One region of the Arthrobacter sp. Y3223065 genome, then DNA from elsewhere that is predicted to be linked to it. Evidence: riboswitches for the same ligand, from Rfam matches in the RefSeq annotation. Region 1 holds a riboswitch; the other holds the start of a gene.

Evidence for each region. Region 1 has a riboswitch for S-adenosylmethionine ahead of AC5RUK_RS10505 (LLM class flavin-dependent oxidoreductase). Riboswitches for the same ligand answer to the same signal wherever they lie in the genome.
Region 2: it holds a riboswitch for S-adenosylmethionine, as region 1 does, so the genes downstream of both, AC5RUK_RS04960 (flavin reductase family protein) here and AC5RUK_RS10505 (LLM class flavin-dependent oxidoreductase) in region 1, are expected to answer to the same signal.

Annotation. Positions count from the first base shown of each region.
Region 1 is NZ_JBNHGC010000003.1:402,947-417,326, reverse strand. It holds gene AC5RUK_RS10520 (acyl-CoA dehydrogenase family protein) at 1-1,118, shown strand, start outside; gene AC5RUK_RS10515 (acyl-CoA dehydrogenase family protein) at 1,265-2,521, shown strand; gene AC5RUK_RS10510 (APC family permease) at 2,536-3,984, shown strand; SAM riboswitch class I at 4,047-4,136, shown strand; gene AC5RUK_RS10505 (LLM class flavin-dependent oxidoreductase) at 4,225-5,640, shown strand; SAM riboswitch class I at 5,720-5,811, shown strand; gene AC5RUK_RS10500 (methionine ABC transporter ATP-binding protein) at 5,925-6,983, shown strand; gene AC5RUK_RS10495 (methionine ABC transporter permease) at 6,980-7,672, shown strand; gene AC5RUK_RS10490 (MetQ/NlpA family ABC transporter substrate-binding protein) at 7,699-8,619, shown strand; gene AC5RUK_RS10485 (DUF1206 domain-containing protein) at 8,761-9,600, opposite strand; gene AC5RUK_RS10480 (MmcQ/YjbR family DNA-binding protein) at 9,953-10,357, shown strand; gene AC5RUK_RS10475 (DUF1990 domain-containing protein) at 10,361-10,906, shown strand; gene AC5RUK_RS10470 (putative quinol monooxygenase) at 11,065-11,385, shown strand; gene AC5RUK_RS10465 (SDR family oxidoreductase) at 11,444-12,244, shown strand; gene AC5RUK_RS10460 (LacI family DNA-binding transcriptional regulator) at 12,278-13,270, opposite strand; gene uriH (uridine-preferring nucleoside hydrolase UriH) at 13,485-14,380, shown strand, end outside.
Region 2 is NZ_JBNHGC010000002.1:10,284-24,663, forward strand. It holds gene AC5RUK_RS04925 (hypothetical protein) at 1-262, shown strand, start outside; gene AC5RUK_RS04930 (alpha/beta hydrolase) at 386-1,402, shown strand; gene AC5RUK_RS04935 (AMP-binding protein) at 1,504-4,032, opposite strand; gene AC5RUK_RS04940 (ABC transporter ATP-binding protein) at 4,059-5,192, opposite strand; gene AC5RUK_RS04945 (ABC transporter permease) at 5,182-6,876, opposite strand; gene AC5RUK_RS04950 (extracellular solute-binding protein) at 6,873-7,901, opposite strand; gene AC5RUK_RS04955 (aldo/keto reductase) at 8,201-9,262, shown strand; gene AC5RUK_RS04960 (flavin reductase family protein) at 9,296-9,802, opposite strand; SAM riboswitch class IV at 9,855-9,969, opposite strand; gene AC5RUK_RS04965 (prephenate dehydratase) at 10,073-10,942, opposite strand; gene AC5RUK_RS04970 (hypothetical protein) at 11,029-11,241, opposite strand; gene AC5RUK_RS04975 (amino acid ABC transporter ATP-binding protein) at 11,395-12,201, opposite strand; gene AC5RUK_RS04980 (amino acid ABC transporter permease) at 12,188-12,847, opposite strand; gene AC5RUK_RS04985 (amino acid ABC transporter substrate-binding protein) at 12,892-13,710, opposite strand; gene AC5RUK_RS04990 (diacylglycerol/lipid kinase family protein) at 13,875-14,380, opposite strand, start outside.

The DNA of each region.
Region 1 (14,380 bases):
CGCCGGACGTGCTGGAGCGCGACCGCCGCAATGCCGAACCGCACGCCGAGGTGGAGCTGCTGCGCAACTCCGGGCTGCTCAACCTGATCATCCCGGCCGAATGGGGCGGCGAGGGCGGGCACTGGGAAAGCGCGCTGCACGCCGTGCGCATCCTTGCCCGCACCGACGCGTCGATCGCGCAAATTCTCGGCTACCACTACGCGAACCTGGGCGCCGTCGTCTTCTATGGTGATGTGCAGATCCAGGAACGCCTGCTCCGCCGCTCCGCGCTGGGCCGCTGGTCCTGGGGTGACTCCGTGAACCCCGTGGACCCGAATCTGGAACTGATTCCCGACGGCGACGGCTACCGGCTGAATGGCATCAAGCACTTCTCCGCCGGCGCTTCCGTCGGTGACGCCATCCTGGTCAACGCCGTGATCGCGGCCGGACCGGAGCAGGGCAAGTTCCTGGCCCTCGCGCTGGAGCATGACCGGACGGGGATCGGATACCTCGGGGACTGGGATGCGCTCGGCCAGCGCCTCTCGGCCAGTGGTTCGGTGAAGTACGACGGCGTGCAGGTCACCGCCGCGGACATCATCGGCGAGGTAGGGGACGAGCCTTTCTCCACACTCGTCACCCCGTACATCCAGCTGGCCTTCGGCAACCTCTACCTGGGCATCGCGCAGGGGGCGCTGGACCGCGGACGCCGGATCACGCTGGCGCGCAGGAACTCCTGGTTCCTCAGCACGAAGGAGACCTATGCCCAGGATCCGCTGACCCAGCGGGTCTACGGCGAGCTGGCTTCGCGGGTTGCCGCGGTGGAAGCCCTGGCAGATCGGACGAATGCAAGGTTCGACGCGGTCATCGCCGTCGGCGCGCAGCTGACCGCGGAATCCCGGGCGGACATCGCGATCAAGATCGCGCGGCTCAAGGTCGTGTCCACCGAGGTGGGTGTCGACGTGGCGAACCGTATCTTCGAGACTACCGGCTCGTCCTCCGCGAAATCCGAGGTTGGGCTGGACATTTTCTGGCGCAACATCCGCACGCACACGCTGCACGACCCGGTCGACTACAAGAAGGTCGAGGTCGGCGCCAACTACCTGCTCGGCGACGTCCAGCCGATTTCGCTCTACACCTGAGCCGCGCCTAACGCTGCCATTCCGTTACTGCCCGCTTACGGCGGGCCCATCACGATTGCCCGCCGACCGCGGGCCCGATCACGATTGCCCGCCGACCGCAGGCCCCATCACTCCGCCCTCGTGACAGAACCTCCAGGAGAACCAGCATGACTGAAACTATTGACGACATCGCCACGGCCTTCGACGCCGCAGCCGCCAAGTACCGTCCGATCTTCGCGCGCATCGCCGCCGGGGCGTTGAGCCGCGAGCTCACCCGGGAGCTGCCGTATGAACAGATCGGCTGGCTGAAGGAAGCCGGCTTCGGCGCCGCCCGGATTCCGGCCGAGTTCGGAGGCGACGGGCTGGACTGGGAAGAGTTCACCCAACTCCTGATCGAGCTGGGCACCGCAGACAGCAATATTCCGCAGGCGCTGCGATCGCACATTGCCTTGGTGGAGGAGAACCTATACCACCACGGCCGCACCTCGGACCGAAGCGCCTGGCTGCGGCGCTTCGCCTCCGGCGAGCTGGCCGGCAACGCCTGGACCGAACCGGGTGCCGGCGGAACCGCCACCGTGCTGTCCGAGTCCGGCGGCAGGCTGCTGCTGAACGGCCGCAAGTTCTACACCACCGGCACCATCTTCGCCGACTGGATCGATGTCACCGCCAAGCGCCAGGACGGCTCCGATGTCTCGGTGATCATCTCCACCAAGACGCCGGGCGTGGAAACCTTTGACGACTGGGACGGTTTCGGCCAGCGGCTGACCGGCAGCGGCACCACCGTATTTACCGACGCGGTTGTGGATCCGGCTAACGTTTCAGCCTTCGCCGACCGCTTCCCATACCAGACGGCGCTCTACCAGCACATCCTGCTGGTCACCCTGGCCGGCATCGCCCGGGCCGCCATCGCCGACGCCGCGGACAACGTGCGGGACCGCACGCGGGTGTTCGGCCACGGAAACGCCCCGCTGGTCCGGCACGACGCGCAAGTCCTGCAAGTGGTCGGCGAAATCAGCGCCAAATCCTACGCCGCGACGGCGACGACCCTGAGTGTGGCCCGCAGCCTGGACAGGGCTTTCGAGGCTCGGCGCCTGGATGCCGACGCCGAAAAGTCGGCCAACATCGACGTCGAACTGGAATCGGGCCGGGCGCAGATAGTGCTCAGCGCCCTGGTTCCGGACGCCGCGGGCGCCCTCTTCAACGCGCTCGGTGCTTCCTCCACCAGCACGGACAAGGCGCTGGACCGGCACTGGCGCAACGCCCGCACCGTGGCGACGCACAACCCTTTCATTTACAAGTCCCGGATCGTCGGCAACTGGGAAGTCAACGCCACGGAACCCCCATTCGTGTGGACCATCGGCGAGGCCAATGCCGACGCCGGCCGCCCGCCAGTCAACCCCGCCGTCCGTTCCGCGGCCGTCTAGGAAGAACACACACCATGTCTGTCGCCACCAAAAACCCAACACTCGCGGCTCCCGAAGCCGCGGCCGGCGCTGCCGGCGCTCCGCGGCTCTCCGGCCGGCTGGGTGTCGCCAGCATCGTGCTCATCGTGCTGGCCGCCGCCTCGCCGCTGGGCGTCATCGGCGGAACCGTCCCGCTGGCCATTGCCAGCGGCAACGGCGCCGGCCTGCCCTTCATCTACCTGCTGGCCATGGCGATTCTGCTGTTGTTTGCCGTCGGCTTCACCACCATGACCCCGCATGTGCCAACGGCCGGCGCGTTCTTCAGCTACGTGCAGAAGGGACTGGGGCGCCGGGCGGGCCTGGGGGCGGCCTTCGTGGCCCTGCTTTCCTACCTCGCCCTGGAAGCGGGCGTCTACGGCCTCTTCGCCCCGGCCGTTAACGAAGTGGTCCGTGCCTACGGCGGCCCCGAACTGCCCTGGTGGGTGTGGGCGGCTACCGCGCTGGCCGCCGTCGCCTGGCTGGGACACCGCAATATCGAACTCTCCGGCAAGGTGCTGGCGGTGCTGCTCGTGGCCGAGGTGCTGATCGTGCTGATCCTGGACGCCTTCATCATCTTTGACGGGGGAGGTGCCGGCGGCCTGTCCACCGGGTTCGCCACCCCGTCCACCGTACTGTCGGGGGCACCCGGCATCGCGCTGCTGTTCGCCATCCTGAGCTTCATCGGCTTCGAGGCCACGGCGGTCTTCCGCGATGAGGCTCGCGACCCGGACAAGACCATCCCGCGGGCCACCTATGTGGCACTCCTGGTGGTGGGCGGTTTCTACGCGCTGTCCAGCTGGCTGCTGATCAGCGTCTGGGGCGACGAGGGAGTCGTCCAAAAGGCCACGGACGCGCCGGGCACCTTGCTCTCGGAGACCACAACGCTCTATCTGGGCACGGCCGGCAGCCACATCATCCAACTGCTGCTGGCGACCAGCCTCTTCGCCTGCATCCTGTCCTTGCACAACATCGGTTCCCGCTACTTTTTCCAAGTCGCCGGGCAGGGCATCTTCCCGGCCAAGTTGGCCGGCACCCACGGCCGGCACCGCTCCCCGCATCTGGCCTCCGCAGCGGCCAACACGGTGGTAGCCCTGTTCCTGCTGGCCGCCGTCCTGGCCGACTGGGATCCAATCATGCAGTTCTACACCTGGTTCGCGGGCTTCGCGTCGTTGGGAATCGTGGTGCTGATGACGTTGACCAGCGCAGCCGTCCTGGTCTTTTTCCGCCGGAACGGTGCGCCCCTCCGGGACTGGAAGCGCTCAGTAGCCCCGGCCCTCGGACTGATCGGGCTGCTGGGAATCCTGGGGCTGATCCTGCAGAACCTTCCGACCCTGGTCGGCAACAGCGTCCCGCTGGCGGTCGCCGTCGTCGTCCTGATCCTGCTGTGCTTCGCGGCCGGAGCAATAGCGGGGGCGAAGAGGCGGGAGGGCGCACCGGCGTCGTAATTCTTACCTCGCGTGACGGCGAACATTTCCCTCCGGGACGCCCTGGGTGTCCAATGGAGGGGTACCCATCCAGAGCGGCCGAGAGACCTGGCTTGTTGACGCCGCAGCAACCCCCTCCCTGAGGAAGGTGCTACCGCCAGGACCGATGGAGAAGCTCGATCTCTCGTTGGTCTTCCGTTGGCAGCCGCATGCCCAACGGAGGGCCGGCGCGGGCTCTTCTCATCAGAAAAGGAGCCTGACATGACCGTGAACAACCCGCAGCCCAACCCCCGGCGCCAGATTCGTTTCAACGCCTTCGAAATGAACTGCGTGGGACACCAGTCGCCCGGACTGTGGCGCCACCCGCAGGACAAGTCCGCCAACTACAACACCATCGGCTACTGGACCCACCTGGCCAAGGTGCTGGAAAGGGGCCTGTTCGACGGCCTGTTTATCGCCGACGTGCTTGGCACCTACGACGTCTTCGGGTCCTCCAACGAGACCACGCTGCGCGCCGGCACGCAGGTCCCGGTGAACGATCCGTTCATGCTGGTTTCCGCGATGGCCGCGGTGACCGAGAACCTCGGCTTCGGCGTCACCGCCGGCACCGCCTACGAGCACCCGTACCCGTTCGCCCGCCGCCTGGCCACGCTGGACCACCTGACCAACGGGCGGGTCGGCTGGAACGTGGTCACCGGTTACCTGCCCTCGGCGGCGCGCAACATGGGCCAGGAAGACCAGTTGGAGCACGACGAGCGCTACAACCACGCGGACGAATACCTCGAGGTCATCTACAAGCTGCTCGAGGGCTCATGGGAGGACGACGCCGTGGTCAAGGACGCCGAGACCGGCGTCTTCACCGACCCGGCCAAGGTCCACGAGATCCGGCACGAGGGCAAGTACTTCAAGGTTCCCGGCATCGCGATCACCGAGCCGAGCCCGCAGCGCACCCCGGTCATCTTCCAGGCCGGGGCCTCCAAGCGCGGCACCGAGTTCGCCGCCGGGAACGCCGAGGCGGTGTTCGTGACCTGCCCGACCAAGGAGATGCTCGCGGCGTCGGTGAAGAAGATCCGCGACGCCGTGGAAGCGGCGGGCCGCGACCGCTACGACGTGCGCATCTACGCGATGCAGACCGTGGTGACCGGACCGGACACCGCCACCGCGCAGGCCAAATTCGAGGACTACAAGTCCTACGCGGACATCAACGGCGCGCTGGCGCTGATCTCCGGCTGGATGGGCGTTGACCTCTCCACCTACGGCCCGGACGACGTGATCGGCGGGAACGTGAAGTCCAATGCCATCCAGTCCTCGGTGGAAACCTTCCAGAAGGCTTCCGGCGACAGCGGCAAGCCGTGGACCATCCGCCAGCTGGCCGAATGGGTCGGCGTCGGCGGCTTCGGCCCGATCACCGTCGGCTCCGGCGCGGAGGTGGCCGCCAAGCTGGTGGAGTGGGTCGACGAGACCGACGTGGACGGGTTCAACCTGGCCTACGCCATCACCCCGGGCACCTTCGAGGACATCGTGGAATACGTCGTGCCGGAACTGCAGAAGCTGGGCGCCTACCCAACGGAGTACGCGCCGGGGACCCTGCGCAACAAGCTCTTCGGCCGCGGCGACAAGCTGCCGGAGAACCACCGCGCCGCCGGCTTCCGCCTGCAGAACGCGCTGGTCGACTAAGCGTAGGCAGCAGCAGAACCAGCTAAACAACGACGCCGGTGCGCCGCCCTTAAGGGCGGGCGGGCACCGCCGTCGGCAAGAACCATCCAGAGCGGCCGAGAGATCTGGCTCGATGACGCCGCAGCAACCTCGGCAACTGCCGCACGGTGCTAACGCCAGAACCGATGGAGAACCCGGGCCGGGCCGGAACCGGCCGCACCATGCCTGCGCGCCGTGATCGGCTGTGCCCGGGGCTCCCTGACCTTCAGGAGCAGCATGAAAAGCTATGCCGCGGGCGGCCCGCAATGATTGAAATCCGCAATCTGCACAAGAGCTACGACACACGACACGGGACGGTCGAGGTGCTCAAGGGCATCGACCTGACCATCGAGCAGGGGGCGATCACCGCCGTCGTCGGCCCTTCCGGCGCCGGCAAGACTACCCTCTCCCACTGCATTTCCCTGTTGGAGAAACCGACTTCCGGCCAGGTGCTGGTGGACGGACGCGACCTCTCCGCCCTGTCCGGGCAGGCATTGCGCGGCGAACGCCGCGCCATCGGCACGATCTTCCAACACTCGGCCCTGCTGCGCCGGATGACGGTGGCCGAGAACGTGGCGCTGCCGCTGCGCAACCTCGGCGTGGTGCCCGCTCAGATGGAGGACCGCGTGGCCGAACTGCTGGACCGGGTGGGCCTGCTGCACAAGGCCAACGCCTACCCCGGCCAACTGTCCGGCGGCCAAAAGCAACGGGTCGGCATCGCCCGGGCGCTGGCACTTCGTCCCCGGATTTTGCTCTCCGACGAATCGACGTCGGGCCTGGATCCGGAGTCCACCCAGCAGATCTTGGACCTGCTGGACGACGTGCGCACCGAACTGGGGTTGTCGGTCATCCTGATCACCCATGAGATGGACGTGGTGCGCCGCGTCGCCGACCAGGTGGCCGTGCTCTCCGGCGGCCGCGTCGCCGAATACGGGCCGATCGGCGCCCTAGTGGCCGATCCGGCCTCCGCCGCCGGCCGCCAACTGCTGCCAATCCGCGCCCTCCCGCTGCCAGCCTCCTTCGAGTACGCGCTGTCCGTCTCGTACCGGCACGGGCCGGTGGACCCGGAGTGGATGACCCGCCTGTCCACCGGCTTGGACGTGAGCGTGGCGCTGCTCGGCGGTTCGGTGGAAGCCCATGGCGAAGCGGTGCTGGGCCGCTTCGAAATCGGTCTCGCCGGCCGCCCGGAGGCCGAGGTCCGCGCCTACTTGGCCGGACTGGGCCTTACCGCAGAGGCACGCCACCGTGCCGATACCGCGGCGGAAACGCCGCCGACGGACGCGGACGAATATGCAAGGAACGAGAAAATCGAGGTGCGCGCATGAGGCCCGCAGAAACCGCCGCCGTCGGGCTGGACACGCCCTGGGCGGACCTGCCCGCGCTGCTGCTGCCGGCCTACGGCGAGACCTGGGCGATGGTCGGCATCGTTATGGTCATGGTGATCCTGGTCGGCGGCGCCACCGGCGTGCTGCTGTACAACACGGACAGCCGCGGTCTGTTCCCCCGGCCGCGCCTGCACGGAACGCTCAGCTGGCTCGTCAACATGGGCCGCTCGCTCCCGTTCCTGGTGCTGATGGCCGCCATCATCCCGCTGACCAAGTGGGTAACCGGAACGACCATCGGCATCGCGGCAGCCGTGGTCCCGATGACACTGGCCGGCATTCCGTTCTTCGCCCGGCTGGTGCAGAACGCACTCAACGATCTGCCGCGCGAGAACATGGCCGTCGGGCTGGTCACAGGCAGTTCCACCGGGCAGATCATCCGGCAGACGCAGCTGCGCGAGGCCCTGCCGGGCCTTACTTCGGCGGTCACGCTCAACACCATTTCGATGATCGAATACTCGGCCATTGCCGGGACCATCGGCGCCGGCGGCATCGGCTATCTGGCCGTCACCTACGGCTACCAACGGTTCGACACCCACGTCATGGCGGCCACCATCGTTGTCCTGATCATCACGGTGCAGCTGGTGCAGTTTGCCGGCGACCGGATCTCCCGCGCGCTGCTGCGCCCCTAGCCACTGATCAACAGGAGCATCACATCATGAGCACCCCTTCCGCCGGGTCCGGCCACGACCATGGCTTCACCCTGCGCAAACAGACCACAGCCCTGCCGTGGAGCATTGCCGCCTTTGCCGCCGTCGTCGCACTGGTCCTGGGGCTGCTGCTGGTGCAGCAGCAGTCCCGGCCGGCTGTCGCGGCATCCGGCAGCGAGGTCACCTCGCCGCTGAAAGTCCACTTTGAACCGGCGATGGCGGGGGAGGAGAAGATCCTGAAGTTCGTCGCCGAGGAAATCGCCCCCGACTACGGCGTTCAGATCGAGGCTGTGGGCCTGCAGGATCCGGTCCAGGCCAACCGCGCGGTGGCCGATGGGCAGTTCCACGCCACCATCTTCGAGCACCAGTGGTACATGCAGCAGCCCGCCGACGCCAACGGGTTGGAACTGACGCCGACGGTGGAGCTGTACCAGTGGGGCTTCGGCCTCTACTCAACCCGCTACGGCTCGGTGGAAAACCTGCCGCGCGGAGCCGTGCTGCTGCTGCCCAACGACTCCGCCAACCAGGGCCAGGCGCTGTGGCTGCTGCAGCGCGAGGGACTGCTGGAGCTGGATCCGGCGGTGGAGCCGCGAACAGCAAAGATCCGCGACGTTACCGGCAACCCGCGCGGCTTCGAGCTGAAGGAAGCCGACCTGCTGGCGATGCCGCGGATGCTCGACTCAGTCGATGCCGCGATCGGCTACGTCTCCCAGTTCGACGCTGGCAAGATCGGCCGCGACAAGGGCATCCTGTTCCCTGCCGCCCCGAAGACATTCGCCTCCCGCCTGGTGATCGGCACCCAGTTCAAGGACAGCGCGGAGAGCAAGAAACTGATCGAGATCTTCTCGGATCCGCGGCTCGAGGAGTACCTGCACACCACGGAGGATCCGCTGGTCAAGGACGTGCTGACGCCGGTCTCCACCGAGTAGGGCCGATGCGGGCACTGGGACGGCGGCCGGCCATCCCAGTGCCGCACAACGAGCCACCGCCGCTGCCGCCGCCAGCGCTGCCACCGCCGGCGCCGCTGAACAACGGTCGGCGATCCGGTCACGCGAGAGGCCCCGGGCGCGCTACATCTTGGCGTAGCGTGCCCGGGCGCCCATGTACAGGCCGTAACAAATCAGGCCAACGGCGACGAGGGCGAGGGCGGCCGGGCCAAAGGCCTGGTCGCGCAGCGCCTTGAGCGCCCCGTCCAGCCCCTTGACCTCCTGCGGGTCGTGCTGCACCGCGGCCACCGCCAGCAGCAGCCCCAACACGAACAGTGCCAGCCCCTTGCCCACATAGCCCACGACGCCGAGCCACGTCACGGCGGTGCCGGTGCTGCCGCGGGGGAGCCTTTTAAGGTCGCTCAGGAACTTCTTCTTCAGGCCCTTGAACACGTAGAAGACGCCGGCGCCCATGATGACAGCGCCAATCAGGAACAGGACAACGACACCGCCGGGCCATTGCATCAGCCGGGTGCTGGCATCCTGGGAGCTCTGGCTGCTGTCGGCGCCGGAGCCCAGCGCGAAGCTGCCGAACGACACCGCCACCACCGTGTAAGCGATGGCCAGTCCCACGCACTTGGCCCGGTAGCCCCATTTCTTCTTAGCCTGGCGGCCGCGTCCGCCGAACACCGCTTCGCTAATCTGCCACAAGGCCAAGGCCGCGGCGGCAAGCATGCCCGCCCAGAGCAGGAACATTCCGCCCGGGCGCTGTGCCAAGCTTGAGGCGGCCCCGGTCTGGTCCGCCTCGCCACCTCCGCCGAAGGCGAGCCGGAGCGCGATTGCTCCAATCAGCACGTGCAGCAGGCCGCTGGCCACGTATCCAAACCGCGCTACCCGCTCGAAAACCTTGGAATTGGCAGCGTCCTCGGTCTTGTCCTTCGCCCTGCCGGCCGCCCGCTTCGCTTCCCTGCCGGTGTCTGCCATGGGTCTCCTCTCCAAAGCCGTGGCCCATTCCGAAACCCGCCGGCGGCACGGAAGCCCCGCCGTCGTTCCCCGTGAAACAACTGTGAAACCATCCTGCCACCGAAGTTGCCGCCGCGCACCGGGGGGACTCGGGCGGGCGCGGGGCACGGGCGCGGGCGTACACCTGGTTCTCCCCGAACGGTGACGCGGACGGGTGCGGGACGGGCAGGCACCTGGGTCTCCCCGGCGGGCGCGGGGTACGGGGTGCGGGCGTACACCTGGTTCTCCCCGGACGGTGGCCCGGGCGAGGGGCGCCGCCGCGGTTCCCGCAGAACCGTGACCGGCGCGGGCAGGGAGCAGTAGGCTCGTGCCTATGGACGCAACCGCGCTGCGCGCATTCTGCCTGTCCCTGCCCGGGGCGTTCGAGGATTTCCCGTTTGGCCCCGAGGCGTCGGTGTTCAAGGTCCGGGCGGCGGGACGGGCCGCCAAGATGTTCGCGCTCTCGGACCTGCAGGCGCCGCAGCTGAGCATCAGCCTCAAGTGTGAACCGGTGCTGGCGCAGCAGCTGCGCGCGGCGCATCCGGAGATCACGGGTGCCTATCACATGAACAAAACGCACTGGAACGGCGTGCGCTGCGACGGCGGGCTGCCCGACGACATGCTCCGCGACATGATCGAGGATTCCTACGATCTGGTGGTGGCATCGCTGCCGCGCCGCGACCGCGAGATGCTGGGCTGGATGGGCCTGGCCAGGGGCGAAGATGCGCGGCAGGGCTGAAGGATGAAGGCCAAGGACCTGGGCGGATCCCGGCTGACGTACGACGGCGTGGGGCTGAGTCGGGAACGCACCTCGCCGCCGGGATACCGGGTCGTGGACCATCGGGTCGGTGTCGGTGTGGGGGAAGATGCTTTTCACCGGCTCGCCGAAGGGCTGATGGGGTGGGAAGTGCATCGGCTGGCCGGGCTGCGGGTCGATGCCACGGAGCCGGTGGCCGCCGAAGGCGTGGAGGTGGTGTGTGGGTTCGGAGTCGGTCCGCTGCGGCTCGCCATCCCGTGCCGAGTGGTGTGGACTGAACGGACGCCAACGCGGACGGGCTTCGGCTACGGCACGCTGCCAGGGCATCCGGAGTCGGGGGAAGAAGGCTTCGCTGCTGTGCTGGAGGGGAACGGGCGGGTGGTCTTCGAGGTGTTCGCGTTCAGCCGGCATTCCAACTGGTTCTACCGGACAGGCGCGCCGGTGGCGGAAGCCGCCCAGCGGCTGGTCACGCGGCGCTATATTGCAGCAGCCAAGGCGCTCGCGGGCGGACAGGCCGGGCAGCGCCGCTAACTGACTGGCCGTCGACAGGCACCGGCGGGCTGGCGGACAGGCCGGGCAGCGACGCCAACTGACGCTGGGCCAATCCTGCCTGGCCGCACCTGACCTGACGGACCGCGCGGTGCATGACAGGATGAAAAGACATCCCAAAGAAGAAAGGCTGATGCTGCGTGATTTTCATTGTGGTCAAGTTCAAGGTCAAGGACGCGTACGCCGACAGCTTCCCCGAACTCGTGCGCGAGTTCACCGAGGCAACGCGTGCCGAGCCGGGCAACCTGTGGTTCGACTGGTCACGCAGCGTGGACGACGCCAACACCTACGTGCTGGTGGAGGCCTTCCGGGACGACGCGGCCGAAGCACACGTGAAGAGCGACCACTTCAAGAAGGCCATGCAGGAGCAGCCGCAGTACCTGCAGGAGACGCCGCGGATCATCAGCCGGCAGGTCGAGGGCGAAGACTGGGACCTGATGGGTGAAATGACCGTCGCGTAGCGGTCCCCGGCGGCCCGAGGGGCTGGCAAGCGGCCGGTTCTTCGCCACAATAGGGCGCATGGAACAGTTCACGCCCCGCACAGCCATCGTCACCGGTTCCGACTCCGGCATCGGCCGGGCCACCGCCGTCGCCTTGGCCCGTGCCGGCATGGATGTCGGGATCACCTGGCATTCGGACCGGGACGGAGCCGAGGACACAGCGAAGGAGGTCCGCGCGCTCGGCCGCAGCGCCGCCGTCGTCCAATTGGACACCACGGACCTGCCCGGCTGCGGCGACGTGGTCGATTCGCTCGCGGAGCAGCTCGGCGGGCTGGACGTGTTCGTCAACAACTCGGGCACGGGCGCCTCGGAGCCGTTCCTGGAGCTGGACTACGAGACGTGGCGGAGAGTGGTCGCCACCGACTTGGACGGCGCGTTTGTCTGCATGCAGCGGGCAGCCCGGCGGATGTCCAATGCCGGTCGCGGCGGCCGGATCATCGCCGTGACCAGCGTGCACGAGCACCAGCCGATGATCGGGGCCGCCCCCTACGACGCCGCCAAGCATGGCCTCGGCGGGCTGGTGAAGAACATGGCGCTGGAGCTCGGCCGGCACGGCATCACGGTCAACTCCGTCGCGCCGGGGGAGATCGCCACCGCCATGACCGGCAACGAGGACGAAGACCCGCACCGCATCGACCGCCCCGGCATCCCGCTGGCCCGGCCCGGCGACGCCCGCGAGGTCGCCGCCGTGATCGCCTTCCTGGCGTCCGCGGAAGCGGGCTACGTCACCGGGGCGTCGTGGGTGGTAGACGGCGGCATGCTGCAGATGGGTCCGCAGGCCGGGGCGGCCGTGACCGGCCACGACTGGCGCAAGGTGTAGCCGTGCAACGGCCTGGACCGCGGCCGTCGTTAGTTAGTTGGCGGCGATCCGCTCCGTGGAGCCGCGCACAATCAGCGAGGCCTCCAAGGTGAGCTGGGGCTGCTCGAGGTCGCGGCCTTCGATCAGGCCGCGCAGCTGTTCGCCGCCCTTGAGGCCCAGGCGGGCGGCGGGAAGGTGGACGCTGGTGAGGCCGGGGTTGCTGGTGGCGGAGTAGGGCAGGTCGTCGAAGCCGGCGACGGCGAGTTCGTCCGGGATCCGCACGCCGGCAACGCGCGCTTGCTGCAGCACGCCGTATGCGTGGGTATCGGTGGCGCAGACGACGGCGGTGACACCGGACTGCCGCCACTGGGGCCAGGCGGCGGCAAAAGCCTCGGCCGACGCGCCGACGTCGATCGTGGTGCTGATCGGGTGAGCCGGGTCCACGGTCATCCCGCGCGCGGCCGCCTCCTCCAGGAAGGCCGTCCGGCGAATGGTGAAGGTGGCTGTGCCGGTCACGCTGTCCAAGTACGCCACCCGCTCGTGGCCGGAGGCGGCCAGATGCGCCGCGAGTTCGCGGGCGCCGTGGGCCACATCGAGGTTGACGGACGGCGCATAAGCCTCCAGCCCGGGCGCGTCGAGCAGCACCAAGGGGCCCGTGGCGGAGAGGTCCTCGAGGAACGCGGCATCGGGGGCATCCACCAACAGGCCTGCCGGGCGGAGGGCGAGGAGCCGGCGGATGTCATCTGCGCGGGGAAATTCGCCGGCTTCGGTGACGGAGAGCAGCAGTTGGAAGTCCGCGCCGAGGGATTCCCGGACGCCGGCAACGACTTTGGCGAAGAACGGGTTGGAAATGTCCGGCGCCACCAGAACCACAATGGAGCTGACCCCCTTGGCCAGCGAACTGCCCACGCTGTCCACCACGTATCCGAGTTCGGCGATGGCCTGGCTGACCCGGGAGATGTTGTCCGCGGACACCCGTCCGCGCGTCTTGCCGTTGGCCACCAGGGAAACCGTCGCCGTGGAGACCCCGGCGCGTGCCGCCACCATCGCCGCGGTCACTCGCCCACCGACGCGCGGCGGGTGCTGAACGGGAGGGCGGGCGGAATCCATGAGCCCATGATAAGCACGGTCAAGCAAGACAAGGCATCAAGCGCTTGACGCATGTTTACGTCAAGCGTTTGACGTGAACCGGAAAGGGGTGTCACACTTCCTGAGACTGAATCCCCGCTGCGGCGGACCCCGATGACGTGGAGAGAAAAACATGGACGCCACTTCCGCGACGCCCGGACCGAAAAAGATCATCTTGGACTGCGATCCGGGGCACGACGACGCCGTGGCGCTGCTCCTGGCCCACGGCAACCCGGACATCGAACTGCTCGCCGTGACCACCGTTGTCGGCAACCAGACCCTGGCAAAGGTCACCAAGAACGCTCTGGCCGTGGGGACGATCGCCGGCATCACCGGTGTCCCGTTCGCCGCCGGCTGCGACCGCCCACTGGTGCGCACCATCGAAACGGCGCCGGACATCCACGGCGAGTCCGGCATGGACGGCCCCGCGCAGCCGGAGTCCACCATCCAACTGGACTCGCGCCACGCCGTTGATCTCATCATCGACACGATCATGCTGCACGAACCCGGTGCCGTAACCCTGGTCCCGACCGGCGGCCTGACCAACATCGCGATGGCCGCCCGCAAGGAGCCGCGCATCGTCGAGCGGGTCAAGGAGGTCGTGCTGATGGGCGGCGGCTACCACGTGGGCAACTGGTCCGCCGTAGCCGAATTCAACATCATGATCGACCCCGAGGCCGCCCACATCGTCTTCAACGAGAAGTGGCCCCTGGTCATGGTGGGACTGGACCTCACACACCAGGCGCTGGCCACCCCCGAAGTCGTCGAGCAGATTGAAGCCGTCGGCACCGGTCCGGCCCGCTTTGTCCGCGAACTGATGAATTTTTTCGCCCAAACCTACAAGGACGCACAGGGCTTCGACTACCCGCCGGTCCACGATCCGTGCGCCGTCGCCTACGTCATCGACCCCACGGTGATGACAACCCGCAAGGTCCCGATCGACATCGAACTGCAGGGCAAGCTGACCCTCGGCATGACCGTCGCTGACTTCCGCGCCCCCGCACCGGCCGACTGCCACACCTCTGTGGC
Region 2 (14,380 bases), on a different contig from region 1:
CACCCTGCCGGCGAAGCTGCGCCTTGGAAGCGCGGTCTCGGTAGTCCTGTATGCGTTCTTCGCTTTCATCATCATGGACCGGGCGCAGCTTCTCGCCACGCTGCCGGAGACCGCGTCGCTCGTCTTGATCTGGATCCTGACGGCGTACCTGTTCGTCGGCGTCCTCATGAACGCCATCTCGCGCAGCAAGCCCGAGCGGTGGACCATGACGCCGGTCGCGTTGGCGCTGGCCGGCCTGAGCCTGGTGGTTGCCCTCGGCTGACGGGCATTCCGGCCCTTTGGCCGGCGGGGCTTGCCGGCCGTTGGCGGGAGGCGGGGGAGGGACTTGCCCTGCGGGCGGGGCGGCCTCACGATTGGTTCACTACCGGCCGATCGGGAGGAAGCAATGCGGGTCCGTTTCCGCCGCGCACTGGCAGCCATCGCCGTCCTCGTCACCGTCCCGGCGGCTCTTGCCGGCGGCCTGGTCTTCTGGCTGCGCTTCAGCCCCCGGCCGCTGGCGGTGCTGCTGCGGGTGCTGTCCGAGCGGGACGGCCGGCGCACGGCCCGCGCCATGGCAAGGCATGTGCCGGACGGCATCAGCGAAGTGCTGGATCAGGAGTACCTCAGCAACCACGGGCATACCCACCTGGACGTGTTCTTCCCGGACAAGGCGGCCGAGGATTCGCTGCGCCTTCCCACGATCGTCTGGATTCACGGCGGGGCCTGGATTTCCGGCACCAAGAACGACGTCGCCAATTACCTTCGGATCCTCGCCTCCTACGGCTTCACCGCCGTGGGGGTGGACTATTCGCTGGCCCATGTGCGCCGCTACCCGGCTCCGGTGCGCCAAACAGCCGCCGCGCTGCGCTACCTGGAGCACAATGCCGACCGGCTGCACATCGATACCGAGCGGATCGTGCTGGCCGGGGACTCGGCGGGCGCGCAGATCGCTGCGCAACTGGCGCTGGTCATCGCCGACCCGGACTATGCCAAGAGGCTGGGCATTGCCTCGCACACCAGGCCGGACCGGCTGCGCGCCGTGCTGTTGCACTGCGGGGCGTACGACCTCTCGCTCGCCGGGGCGGACCAAGCCGGGAACCAGAACTACCTGCGGACGGTGCTGTGGTCCTACACCGGGGCCAAGGACTACCTGGAGCGGCCGTACATCGCCCTGGCCTCCGTGGCCCGGCATGTGGGCGCCAACTACCCGCCGGCTTTCGTTTCTGCAGGCAACACCGACCCGTTGCTGCCGCACTCGCTCGGGCTGGTCGAAGCGCTGCGGGCCAAGGGCGCGGTGGTGGAGGAATTCTTCCCCCAAACGGACGCCGGGCTGGGGCACGAGTTCCAGTTCAACCTGGAGCTGGAAGCGGCGTGGCAGGTGCTGGAGCGCAGCGTGGCGTTCCTCCGCCGCCACACCGGGTGAAGCTCCGGATACGCTGAGCCGCCACTGGTGAACCCGCCGGCGCCGACTACGCTGCCACGGGGAAACTCCCAGACCACCGGCCCCGGGCGGGGCACCGTCATCTAGGGTTCTGCATGTTTTCTGTGCCGGTGCTGCTTCGCCCAGCGACGCTTCAGGCCTGCCAGACGCATGACGAGGGCCCAGTAGACCACTCCCGAGACGAGTGAGGCGGCTACAGCCACCGCCGGATGAATGGAGAGGAGGGGCGGAAAGACGAGCCAATGGGTGAGGTAGATGTACAGCGACGCGCTGGCCAGCAGGACTGTTATGCGCTGCAGACCGCGGGGTACTGGCAGGGACGGCAGCCAGACGAGCACCACAATCCCGGCCAACAGCGTTGCCTCCCGGGGCGGGTCATTGAAAAAGCCCGGAACGCTGATCAGTGCGAGGGCGGTAACCAGCCAGCGATGGGCACCGGTACGGGCTTGGGCCACGGCCCACCCGAGGGCGAACAACCACAGGGCGGGACCTGTGTTGGGCACTCCAAGATCAACGATTTCGAAGCGGCCGACCAAGCCGACGGCGGTGAGCCCGAGCGGGAAACCAAGGGGAAACCGCCGTTCCAGCCGCGTCAGCGAAGGAATAGCGAGCAACACGATCATGCAGACAAGGAGGTAGGTCAGAACCTCCACAAACCAGAAGTGCCATTCGGTCGTTACCTCCTGGGGGCCGACGAGTGCGTTCAGCAGGAAAATGTTGGCAACGCTGTAATCGTCGGTGATGGCGTAGGCCATGGCAATGAAGGCGACGCTCGGGACAACTATCCGCGCGAGGCTGGTCAGTTGGCGGCGCAGCCGCTTGGTGCGTTCGCCCCGCAGCTGGAAGCGCGCGAAGTTGTACCCGGCGACTGCCAGGAGCACGTGGGCAGTGCCCTCCCAATGGAACAGCCCGATGTGCGTGCTGACGATGAAGACGATCGCTATGGCGCGCAGCACAATGCTGGACTCGATCGGTGCAAGCAGCTTCCGCCGTCGAACCGGTAGTGCACCCCGCTCCAGCTCGGCGACGGGCCGTAGATGCCAGTCGTCCGGCAGCGAGCCGAGCGCGTTCTCCAGACGGACCGACGTAGCCACATAGGACAGCGAGTCGCCACCGAGTGACACGAAGGTGCTTGTGTCTTCGACGGCAGGGACCTCCAGCTGCTCGGCCAGAATCGTGCGCACGTCCTGCGGTCCTTCCGCACGTGAAGGCGCATGTTTCCGCGGGATCGGGGCGGGCTCGGCGAGGGCCAGCACGGCCCGATAATCCGGCTTTCCGTTGCCTAGCCGTGGAAGCTGGTCCATGGCATATATCTTCAGGGCGGAGCGCGGAATACCCATGTCCCGGGCCAGCACCTTTCTGAGGAGGCCGGGGTCGTGGTCGCCTTGGACGGCGACCACAAGGTGCTCATCGGTGCCGGCACTCGTGGCCTGCACACCCAGGTCTGCCAGGACCTGTTCCACCCTGCCAAGGTCGATGCGCAGCCCGGCGATCTTGATGAATCTGCTCCGCCGTCCCACAACCTCATACAGTCCGTCGGGATGCCTGCGCGCAAGATCGCCGGTGCGCAGCTCGCTAACTGTGCGGCCTGCTGCCAGATCAGCCGGGTTTTCGGCGTAACCGAGCATGACGTTGGGACCCGTGTATACCAGTTCGCCGTCATCGAGTCCGTCCACCGGGTCAATCCGAAAACTGCCCCCGGGCACAGGTACCCCGATGCGGGAAGGGTTTTCTGCGGCCAGCCGCGGAGGGAGATAGGCCATCCTTGCCGTGGCTTCGGTCTGGCCGTACATGACGAACAGTTCCCAGCCCTGTTCCCGGCCTAGCTCGGCGTACCGCCGGACTAGCTCGGGGGCCAAGCGTCCCCCCGCCTGCGTCACGTAGCGCAGGTGCGGCAGCTCCATGTCGGAGAACCCCACGCGTTCCAGGAGCTCGAAGGTGTACGGCACAGCGGCGAACGTCGTTGCCTCGTTGCTGCTGAACAGGTCCCAAAAGCAGGGGTCCACTACGGAGAGGTCGGTGAGCACTACTGAAGCGCCGGTGAGCAGGTGGCTGTTGATCACTGAGAGCCCGTAGCAGTACGACATCGGCAGGGTCGTGACGGCCCGGTCCATGGGGCCTATGCCCAGGTATTCTGCAATGGCTTCCGCGTTGGCCTGCAGGTTCGAATGCGAGAGCCGCACGAGCTTTGGGGAACCGGTGGAACCGGATGTGCTCAGCAGGAGGGCAAGGTCCGGATGCAGCTGGTGTCTGGTGACCGGACGCATCTCCAGTATCCTCGGTTCCCCGTTCCCGGCGCCGGCTTCCATGACGACGTCTGGATCGAACGCGTCCCTGATAGATCCCACGGCGGAGGGCTTGTCTCCCGGCACCAGAATCAGCGGATGCCCCCCGGACAGCGCAGCCAGGTAGGCCACGAGGGAATCGACGTCGTTGGACGCCGCCAGCAGCACCAGCCGCCGTTCCGGACCAAGCCGGCCAGCGACCGCCTCCACGCGGTCCGCCAGCTGCCGGTAGCTGAGCGTAGCGTCATCCGACACCACGGCAGGACTGTCGGCGAAGCGCGCGAGTTCCGCGGCGAAGTCGACAGACGGTGCCGTCTCCAGCGGCATGGTTGGCATTGCATTGGGCAAGGGAATTACCTCGATGTGGTGGCTATCGGGACGGTACCGGCAGTACCAGGGGGCGGCGCGGTGACGGCCTCGTCGCCAACCAACAGGGTCGGTGAGGTCCCGGCTGTGACGGTCACGCTGACGGGGGTGCCTGGCCCATAGCGCACCTGGTGCGGCTGCCAGGACCGCAGCATGCGGCCGGAGGGCAGGCGGATGTGGTGGAGCACAAAAGCTCCCCTGTACTCCAGGGAGACCACCTTGGCCTGCGCGCCAGGGTCCGGCGAGAGCGCCACTTCATGCGGCCGCAGCACCACGTCAACGTCTACATCGCAGTTCGCCCACCCCGGCACCGTGGAGACAACCCCGATTTCGCAGGTGAGCAACCCGTCGTGGACATTCGCGGGAAGAAAATCCGCGTCGCCCATGAAGGAGGCCACAAAGCGTGTGGCCGGCTGTTCGAAGACGTTCTCCGGTGTGTCGATCTGTTCAATGGCCCCGTCCCGCATGACCACTACCCTGTTGCCTACCGAAAGTGCTTCTGTCTGGTCGTGGGTCACCAGCAGTCCCGTGGTTCCGGTCTCCTGAAGCACCGCGACAATATCCGTTCGTACCCGCCCTCGAAGAGTCTCATCCAGGCTGGAGAACGGTTCGTCCAGCAGGACGACGGCGGGGCGGGGGGCCAGAGCACGGGCCAGCGAGACCCGCTGCTGTTCTCCTCCGGACAACTCGTGCGGATAGCGGGCGGCCAAATGGCCAAGGTGCACCAGTTCAAGCACCTCGGCGACCCGCTTCTGCCGTTCCACAGCAGGCAACCGGCCCAGTCCGAAGGCGACGTTCTTCTGCACGGTCAGGTTCGGGAACAGAGCATGGTCTTGGAACACCAGCCCCACCCGGCGGCGTTCCGGTTCCTGGAACCGTCGGCGGTCCGCGACGATCTCGCCTGCGATGCTGATCGTTCCGGTGTCGGGACGCTCCAGTCCGGCGATGAGCCTGAGCATGGTCGACTTTCCGCATCCCGATGGGCCGACAACGGTCACCAGCTCCCCGGCGCCAACCCGAAGGTCGAGCCCCGCGGCTGCTGCGACGGAGCCGTAGCGCCGGCCTACGCCGCTGAGTTCCAAGGCCGGGGTGCGCGGCTTGTTCCTTGGATCACCGGTCATGGCCCACCGCCCCCGTCCGGAAGCCGGCTGTCCGGCGAAACAGCAAATAGACCGGGATAACGGCCACCGCAACAATACCCAGTGCGGGCAGCGCAGCCTTCTCCCAGAAGTTCTCCCGGGCCAGCTCGTATACCCAAACAGAAACCGTGGTGAACCCGAACGGCCGCAAGAGAAGCACGATGGGCAGCTCCTTAACAGCGTCGATTGCCACCAGGACCATCGCTACAGCTGCGCCCCGGCGGGCCAGGGGCAGATGCACGCGGGCCAATAGCCTTGTCGGCGTGGCTCCAAGACTCATCGCAGAGGAAGTCAACGCGGGCGGGATTTTGGAGAAGCTCGCGTCTACCGCCTGATGGGCGGGCGCCAGGAAACGCACTACATAAGCGAAGAGGATGCCCGCCACCGAACCGGTAACCAGCAGCCCCGTGCCACCTGGAACACCGGCCCACTCGAGCATCTCATCGAACCGTGCGAACGCGATCAGCACGCCGATTCCGATCACCGCACCGGGGACCGCGTAGCCGAACGTAGTCACCTGCGCGGCCCCGGCCACCACGGCACCTCCGCCGAGGCGCAAACTGTGCCCGATGGTAAGGGCCAGTGCGGCGCACAGCAGTGCGGCGATCGCGGCGACGGCCATGCTGTTCAACAGGTACTCCAGGAACCGGGGGTCCAGCAAGGGCCCGGCACGGCCGAGGGTCTCCCCGGCGGCCCATACGAGCAGTTGGGCAACCGGAAGGATGAAGCCGGCCCCCAGCACGCCCAAGCCCCCGAGCGCCGCCAGCCATCCGGCCCAGCCGGTGAGCCGCCGGGCCTGCAGGCCCTCGCCCCGTCCGCCTTTCTGGTGGAAACGCGAGCGTCCCCGAAGCAGGCGTTCCCCGGCAAGCACCGCGACTGCGAACAGCAGCACCAACACCGAGAGTTGGGTGGCCGCATGGAAGTCGAAGCTGCCCTTCCAGACAAGGTAGACGCCCACGGACACGGTCTGCACATTGAAGTACTGAACGGTTGCAAAGTCCGTCAGGGTTTCCATCATCACCAGTGCCAGGGCGGCGGCAAGCGATGGCCTGGCCATCGGCGCCAGCACCCGCCAAAACGTGCGGGTGCGGCTGGCACCCAGGGTGCGGGCGGCATCGTATGTGGCCGCGCTCTGTTCAACGAGCGCGGCCCGCGCCAGGAGGTAGACGTACGGGTAGAGAGTCAGGGACATGACAATGACGGCCCCGGGCAGGGACCGCACCTGGGGCAGCCATGCACCCGGGCCGAGTACTGCCCGCAGCATCTCTTGCACCGGGCCGCCGACGTCGAAGGTGGAGAGGAACACAAAGCCCAGGATGTAGGCAGGCATGGCCAGCGGCAGCACCAGGGCCCACAGAAGCACGTTTCGGAGCGGAAAATCGTAGGCGGTGACCAGCCACGCCAGCCCCCCGCCGATCAGCAGCGTGCCCGCCCCGACTCCTGCCATCAGCAAAAGGGTGGTCAGGACCATCCCGCCCAGGTCGCGCGGCAGGGTGCCGTTGGTCAGGCCCCCCAGTCCGTCCAGGACCACGGCGACGACGGGCGTAGCCACCAGCGCCGCAGTGACCAACACGACCGCCGACCACAGCCGGCGGCCGTGTCCGGTCAAAGGGCGCCGGTGCTGTCCGGGAACCCCTGCATCAGCCAGAACGGCTGATTCACTCACTTGTAGCCGGCCTCGGCAAGTACCGCGGTAGCCTCGGCGTTGAGATCACCGTAGGCTTCGGCGTTCAACGGCATGCGGTTGAAGTCTCCGAAGGCAGCTATCACCGGCTCAGGTTTGACCGACGGGTTGACGGGAAACTCGTGGTTGGCGTCCACGAACGCGTTCTGTCCCGTGGTGGCCAGCCACTCAATGAGCCGCTGGGCCTCCGCCGCATTATCTGAATCAGCCACGACCCCGGCACCGGAAATGTTTACGTGCGCGCCCGCCCCCTCCTGGCTGGCCCAGAACAGGTCGACGGACAGATCGGGGTCCTTCTCCAGGGTGCGGGCCAGGTAGTAGTGGTTGTTGATTCCCACGTCGCAGGCCCCGGCGTCGATGGCTTCGAGCAGGAGGACGTCGTTGCTCATGATCTCCACGTCGTTGGCCACCCAACCCTGGACGATTTCCAGGGCCTTGGCCCGCCCGTGAAGATCGATGAGGCTGGCGACCAGGGACTGGGTGTAGGACGAGGTCGCATCGCGCATGCAGAGCCGGCCCTTCCACTGTGGATCGGCCAAGCCCGCGTAGCTGTCCTGCGCGTCAAATTCCGAGGGATCGACATTTTCCGGGTTGTAGGTGATGGTTCTGGCTCTCATGGCCAGTCCGAACCACTGCCCCTCGGGGTCGCGCAGGTCCTTCGGGACCGCCTCCTCCAGCTTTTCCGAGCGGATCGGCGCCAGCACGTCCTGACGCGCTGCATTCCAGAGGTTTCCGGCGTCCACGGTCATGAACACGTCAGCCGGGGTATCGCTTCCCTCAGCCTTAACCCGCTCAAGCAGCTCCGCGTCGTCACCGGTGATGAACTCAACGGAGATTCCGGTTTCATCGGTGAACTGGGCGAAAGCCCCCTCCAGGTCATAGTGCCGCGCGGAATAGATCTGCAGATCGGCGGGCGCTTTACCTATTCCCAATACGCCGCAGCCGGAGATGGCCAACATGGGCACGGCGAAGGCGACGCAGCCAGCAAGAAGCTTGGGTCGGTGCATAAAAGGTACTCCTGGAGGAAGCGGCGAGGCCGCGTGTAAAAAGGTGAGGCTAACCTAACCCGAAGGAGCACATTAAACAATTTGGAACGAAACGATCAGGTCATCGGCACCGCGCATCCCTCGTAGGAGACAGCCTCGCAAGGCGGTTCGGGGTGGGTACGGCGCATTGGTAGGCGCCGTTGCTTCGTCCAGATCGGAATGCTCCTGGGGCACGGGCAACGTGTGGCGGCACCCTCCCGCTGCTTCCGGGGCACCGCCGTCGTACGCTGGGAACCTGCCCAGCGAAGGGGGAACTACCAATGGACGACGCCGGATCCCGGCTCATTTTCGGGTGCATGGGTTTGGGCGGCGGCTGGGGGAGCGGGCCGCTGGAAGCGGCTGACGTTGCGGCCGCGCACGCGGCCGTCGCTGCGGCACTGGAGGCAGGGATCACGACGTTCGACCACGCCGACATCTACGCCCACGGCAAGGCCGAGGCTGCGTTCGGGCGGGTGCTGGCGGAACGTCCCGAGCTGCGCGATTCGATCAGGTTGCAGGGCAAATACGGTATCCGGCTGCCGATACCCGGCCTGGTCGGGCAATACGACTCCTCGCGCGAAGCCATCCTGGCCCGCACCGACGAAAGCCTGCGCCGGCTGCACACCGATCACCTGGACACGCTGCTGATCCACCGGCCGGATCCGCTGGCGCCGGCCGAAGAGATCGCCGCGGCGTTCAACGAGCTCCGGATGGCCGGGAAGGTCCGCCGTCTTGGTGTCTCGAACATGTCCGGCGACCAGATGCGCTGGCTGCAGTCGGCGCTGGATGAGCCGCTGGCGGTAAACCAGCTGGAAATGAGCCTGTACCGACGCGACTGGCTGGAGTCCGGCGTGCTGGTGAACCACCCGGACGGGACGGGCACCAACTTCCCGCACGGCACCTTGGAATACTGCGCCGCCAACGGGGTGGAACTGCAGGCCTGGGGCGCGCTGGCCCAGGGCCGCTACAGCGGGCGTGCGGCAGGCCTGGCCGGGGCGGCGGCCGGCGCGGGAACGCCCGCCGACGGGATCGCGCAGAATCACGTCCGGGCGGCAGAGGGGGCTGCGACAACGGATGCTTCCTCACGGGCGGACGCCTCACTCCCGGCGGATCATTCGGCCACTGCCCTGGTCACGGAACTTGCCCGGGACAAGGGCTGCCCGCCGGAAGCCGTGGTGCTGGGCTGGCTGCTGCGGCATCCCTCAGGCATCCGGCCGGTCGTCGGTACCAGCAGCCCGGACCGGATCCGGGCCTGTGCCCAGGCGGAGGCGGTCGGAACGGCGATGACCCGCCAGGAGTGGTACTCCCTGTGGGTGGCTGCCCGAGGCAGGCCTCTGCCCTAGCTGGCCGCTGCCGCCGTCGCGGTAACGTTCGTCCTAGACGAAGGCCGGCTGTTCCAGCCGGCGGAACCCGGAATCGTGGAAGACCAGGGGCTCGTGGGTGCCGTCGTGCGTGGACAGGCCGTGCACCTGCAGCAGCACGACGTGGTGGTCCCCGGCCGGGACCTCCTGGTGCACCGAGCAGTCCAGCCACAGCGCCGCGTCGTGCAGGAACAGCGCGCCGTCGTCTGTGCCGTGCAGGCCGAGGCCGGCAAAGCGGTCACCGTTCTTGGACGCGATCTGGCGGCAGACGCCGTCGTGCCCGGTGCCGAGCACCGAGACGCCGATCCGGTCGGCCCGGCGGACCACCGGCCAGGTCCGGGAGGTGTTTTGCACGGCGAACATCACCAGCGGCGGCTCGAGGGAGACGCCGACGGTGAACGAGGAGGCGACGATGCCCTGGGGCTCGCCGTCGACGATCGCGCATAGCGCCGCGATTCCTGAGGGGAAGCGGCCGAAGGCGGAGCGCAACGTGTTTGGTGTCAGGTCATTGTGTAGCGACATGGCGTCCTTGGGGCTTGGGCGCATCCGCTGCTGCCGAGCTGCTGCGGGAGGATACGCGTACTTGCCTGCCGACATACCCGGCGGGCCGAATCATCACCTGGAGCACCCCGCTACGGTAGAGGGTTGCCGGCCAACCAGCCAGGGCTGTGTAGTTGGCGCTCTTGATTCGTCTCCACGCTAAGAGCGGGGAAGGGCCTGGGTCAAACGCCGGTAACAGTTCGTCAAATGCCGCGGTTTACTCGAGGCTGCCCGACGGCTGTTGCCCCACTGCTACCGGGCGACGCCGTCCGGGCGCACGGTCTGTTGGCGGAACGGATGCGCCGGATAGACGCCCAGAAGGCGGATCTCCGTGGTGAAGAAGTCCAGTTCCTCGAAGGCGTGGACCATGGCCTGGTCGTCCGGGTGGCCTTCGACGTCCACCATGAACATGGTGGCGGCAAACTCGCCGCCCACCATGTAGCTCTCCAGCCGGGTCATGTTGATGCCGTTGGTGGCGAATCCGCCCAGCGCCTTGTACAGCGCCGACGGCACGTTCCGCACCCGGAAGACGAAGCTGGTCACGGCCGGACCGGGCAGCTCCTCGCGGGACGGGACCGGCCGGCGGTCGGCCAGCACCACGAACCGGGTGGTGTTCGTCGGATCGTCTTCGACCTTTTCCGCGAACACTTCCAGGCCGTAGAGCTCGGCGGCCATCGGCGGCGCCAGCGAGACCTTGGTCGGGTCGTTCCACTCCGCGACCTCGCGTGCGGAGCCGGCGGTGTCGCCGGCGATCACCGGAATCAGGCCGAGCCGGCGGATGAGTTTACGGCACTGGCCCAGCGCGTGGATGTGGCTGTGCACTTCGCGGGCCTGCTCCACCGTGGCCCCGCGTATGCCCAGCAGGCTGAAGCGGATGGGCAGGAAAAACTCTTCGACGATCTGCAGGGTGGTCTTGGGCAACAGCGCGTGGATGTCCGCCACCCGGCCGGCGATCGAATTGTCGATGGGAATCATGGCCAGTTCCGCCTCGCCGCCCGTGACGGCGGCGAAGGCGTCCTCGAAGCTGGCACAGGGCACCGCTTCCCAACCGGGGCGCACTTCCAGGCAGGCCATATGGGAGTTCGAGCCGGGTTCACCTTGGTACGCAATTGCTGGAGCCATGGGCGAAATTATCCCACCGGGGCCGGCCGTTGCTTCATTTCGGAGGTCCTGCCGGCGTCACAAAACAAGGCCGGCCCGCCAGCGGCTTAGTACAGATGGGATTCCTGGGTGATGCCGTAGGGCACGTCGTCGCTCAACTCCACGGTGAACTGTCCGGGGCCGGTGCGCGTGACCAAGATGCCGCAGTCGCCGTCGAGGGCCGCGATCTCTTGCAACTCTTCGACCGCGGCATTGAGAAGATCGTGCGCCTCGGAAGCCGTCTGTGCCGTCAAGGACTTGGTAGCCAAGGAAGTGGCCATGGTTCTGCCTTTCGTGGCCGGAGGTTTCCGCAGAGGAGAAAACGCGGGTTGGAAGCTTCCGGCCGGAACGAGCCTGCCATGCGGAACGGTGCATGGAAGTTTACATTCTGCCATCCCAATGGACATCAGATGAATTTTGGATGGGGCGTGGCGTTAGAACGGGTTCAGCAGCCGGTGGACGAACTGCCGGGTGCGCTCTTCCTTCGGTTCGCGCAGCACCTGTTCGGGGTGCCCGCGTTCCACCACCACGCCGCCGTCCATGAACACCACTTCGCTGGCCACCTCACGGGCGAAGGCCAGCTCGTGGGTCACCAGGGCCATGGTCCAGCCTTCGTCGGCCAGTTCCTTGATGACGTGCAGCACATCGCCCACCAGCTCGGGATCCAGCGCCGACGTGGGTTCGTCGAACAACAGCAGCGAGGGTTTGAGCGCCAGGGCCCGGACAATGCCGACCCGCTGCTGCTGCCCGCCGGAGAGCTGATGCGGGTACTGGTCTTCCTTGCCGGACAGCCCGACGCGGTCCAGCAACGACCTGGCCTCGCGCACGGCTTCGGCCTTGGGCCGCTTCTGGACCTGGACCGGGCCCTCGATGATGTTCTGCAGCACGGTCATGTGCGGAAACAGGTTGTAGTGCTGGAACACCATGGCGCTGCGGTCACGCAGGGCGGCAATCTGTTTCCGGTTCACCGGCGAACCGAAGTCCACGGCTGGGCCGCCGGAAAAGGCGACCCTGCCGCCGTCGGGGGTTTCCAAGCCGTTCAGGCACCGCAGCACGGTGGTTTTGCCCGATCCGGAGGGTCCGATCAGGGCCAGCACCCCGCCCGTCTGGACGGACAGGTCGATGGACTTGAGCACCTGGTTGCTGCCGAAGGACTTGCGCAGCCCCTCCACGGAGAGCACGGGCCCGGCTGCGGCGCCGGGCTGCGGCGCGGGGGCGGCAGGGACGTCAGTGGGCGACATAGCGTTCCAACCTCTTCTCCAGTCGGGACTGCCCGGCTGACAGGACCAGGCAGAACACCCAGTAGACAACCGCGGCCTCTATGTAGAGCAGCATGAACTCCTGGCTGAACGCCGCAATCTCCTGCGCCGCACGGAACGCCTCGGTCACCAGGATCAGCGAGGCGAGGGACGTGTCCTTGACCAGCGAGATGAAGGTATTGGACAGCGGCGGTACCGACACGCGCGCAGCCTGCGGCAGGATGATCCTGCGCAGGGTGGTGGTGCCGGCCATGCCGATGGTGTGGCCGGCTTCCCACTGACCCTTGGGAACGGACAGGATCGCGGCGCGGATGATTTCGGCCGCATAACCGCCCACGTTCAGGGAGAACGCGATGATCGCGCTCGGCCACGGGTCGAGCACCACGCCGATCGACGGGAGGCCGTAGAAGATCACAAACAGCTGGACCAGCAGCGGGGTGCCGCGGATCACCGACACGTAGGCGCGGGCAATGCCGGACAGGAGCCGGTTGCGGCTCAACCGCATGAGGGCAACGACAAGCGCCAGCGCCAGGCCGATGGCGAAACTGGCCAGAGTGAGGGGGATGGTGCCGGTCAGCCCGCCCTGGACGATAGGCCAGAGCGAATTGCCGACGAGCTCCCAGTCGATGTCCATACGGTTACGTTAGCGTCTCCCTTTAGACCCAGACCCCTCTACTTGGTGACGTCCGCGCCGAAGTACTTCTCGGAGATCTCCGCCAGCGTGCCGTCGGCGCGCAGCTCCTCCAGCGCCGTGTTAAAGGCCTCCACCAGGTCGTCGCTGCCCTTCTGGAAGGCGAAGGCGCTCTGCGTCTCCTCGTCCGTTTCGGCGGCTACCTTGATGTTCTGGTTGTTGTTGGTGGCCTGGTAATCCAGGTAGGTCAGCTTGTCGTTGACGGTGGCGTCCACGCGGCCCTGCTCCAGCAGCGAAACCGCCTGCGCCCAGCCCTCCACGGCCTCAACTTTGGCGCCGGCGGACTTGGCCAGTTTGTAGAAGTTGCTGGTCAGCGACTGGGCGGAGGTTTTGCCCTCCAGATCCGCCAGCGAGGAAATGTCGTTGTTGTCCGACTTCACGACGACGACGCCGGTGCTGACCGTGTACGGATCCGAGAAGTCGTAGGTGGCCAGGCGGTCTTCGTTGATCGAAACCTGGTTGGCGATCACGTCGAAACGCCCCGCCTCCAGCCCTGCGAAGATGGCGTCCCACTGGGTCTCTTCAAACTGGACGTCGACGCCGAGCTTTTCCGCCACCGCGGTGACGATCTCGACGTCGTAACCGGTCAGGTCGCCGGTGCCGTTCTCGTGGAAGCTGAACGGACGGTAGGTCCCCTCGGTCCCCACGGTGATCACGCCTGCGTCCTGGATCTCCTGCAGCGTGGTCGCGGCGGCAGAGGTCGCCGGCTCCGACTCCGACGGCGAGGACGTGCTGCAGCCGGCCAGCACCAAAGCGGCTGCTGCGGCGGCACCGAGGACGGACAAACGACGACGAATCATGGTGGAAAACCCCTTGTGGTGTGGGACGAAAAGCCAACCGGCGGGTGACCGGCAAACGCTGAACGCTAGCACGTACAACAACGGGCACCTCAAGATATGTTCCGAACTGTGTCGGCAATGTGAGCAGCCGCACCCCCGAAGCGTGCACCGGCGTCGTTATGCTTCTATTCCGCAGCCACCCGCACCACGAGTGCGCCGGGATCGACGCGCATCATCAAACGGGAACCCATGCCGATATGGTCGCCGTCCAGCTGCATCTCCTGGGGCCTGCCGGCGTGGATCTCCACGTGCTTGCACTGATAGTAGTCAACCGAGGGATCCACGCTCCGGCCGCGTTTGGCGAGCCCGGCCAGCACGCCGAGCCAGCCCAGCCGGCCGCGCGGGGAGATGGTCATGATGTCCAGCAGGCCGTCGTCGAGCTGCGCGCCGGGGAACATCTCGAATCCGCCCTGGATCTTGCCGCAGTTGCCGCCCATCACGCTGCGCATTCGCAAGGTCATGGGCTTCCCGCCGTCTATGGTGAGCGTGGCACGGACCGGCTTGCCCGGAAGGTTGCGCAGGCCGGCTTCCACGTACGCCAGCCACCCAATACGGTCCTTGAGGCCGTCGTCGGTGCCGCCGATGACGGCAGCGTCAAAGCCGAGACCGGCCATGACCAGGAACACGGAAT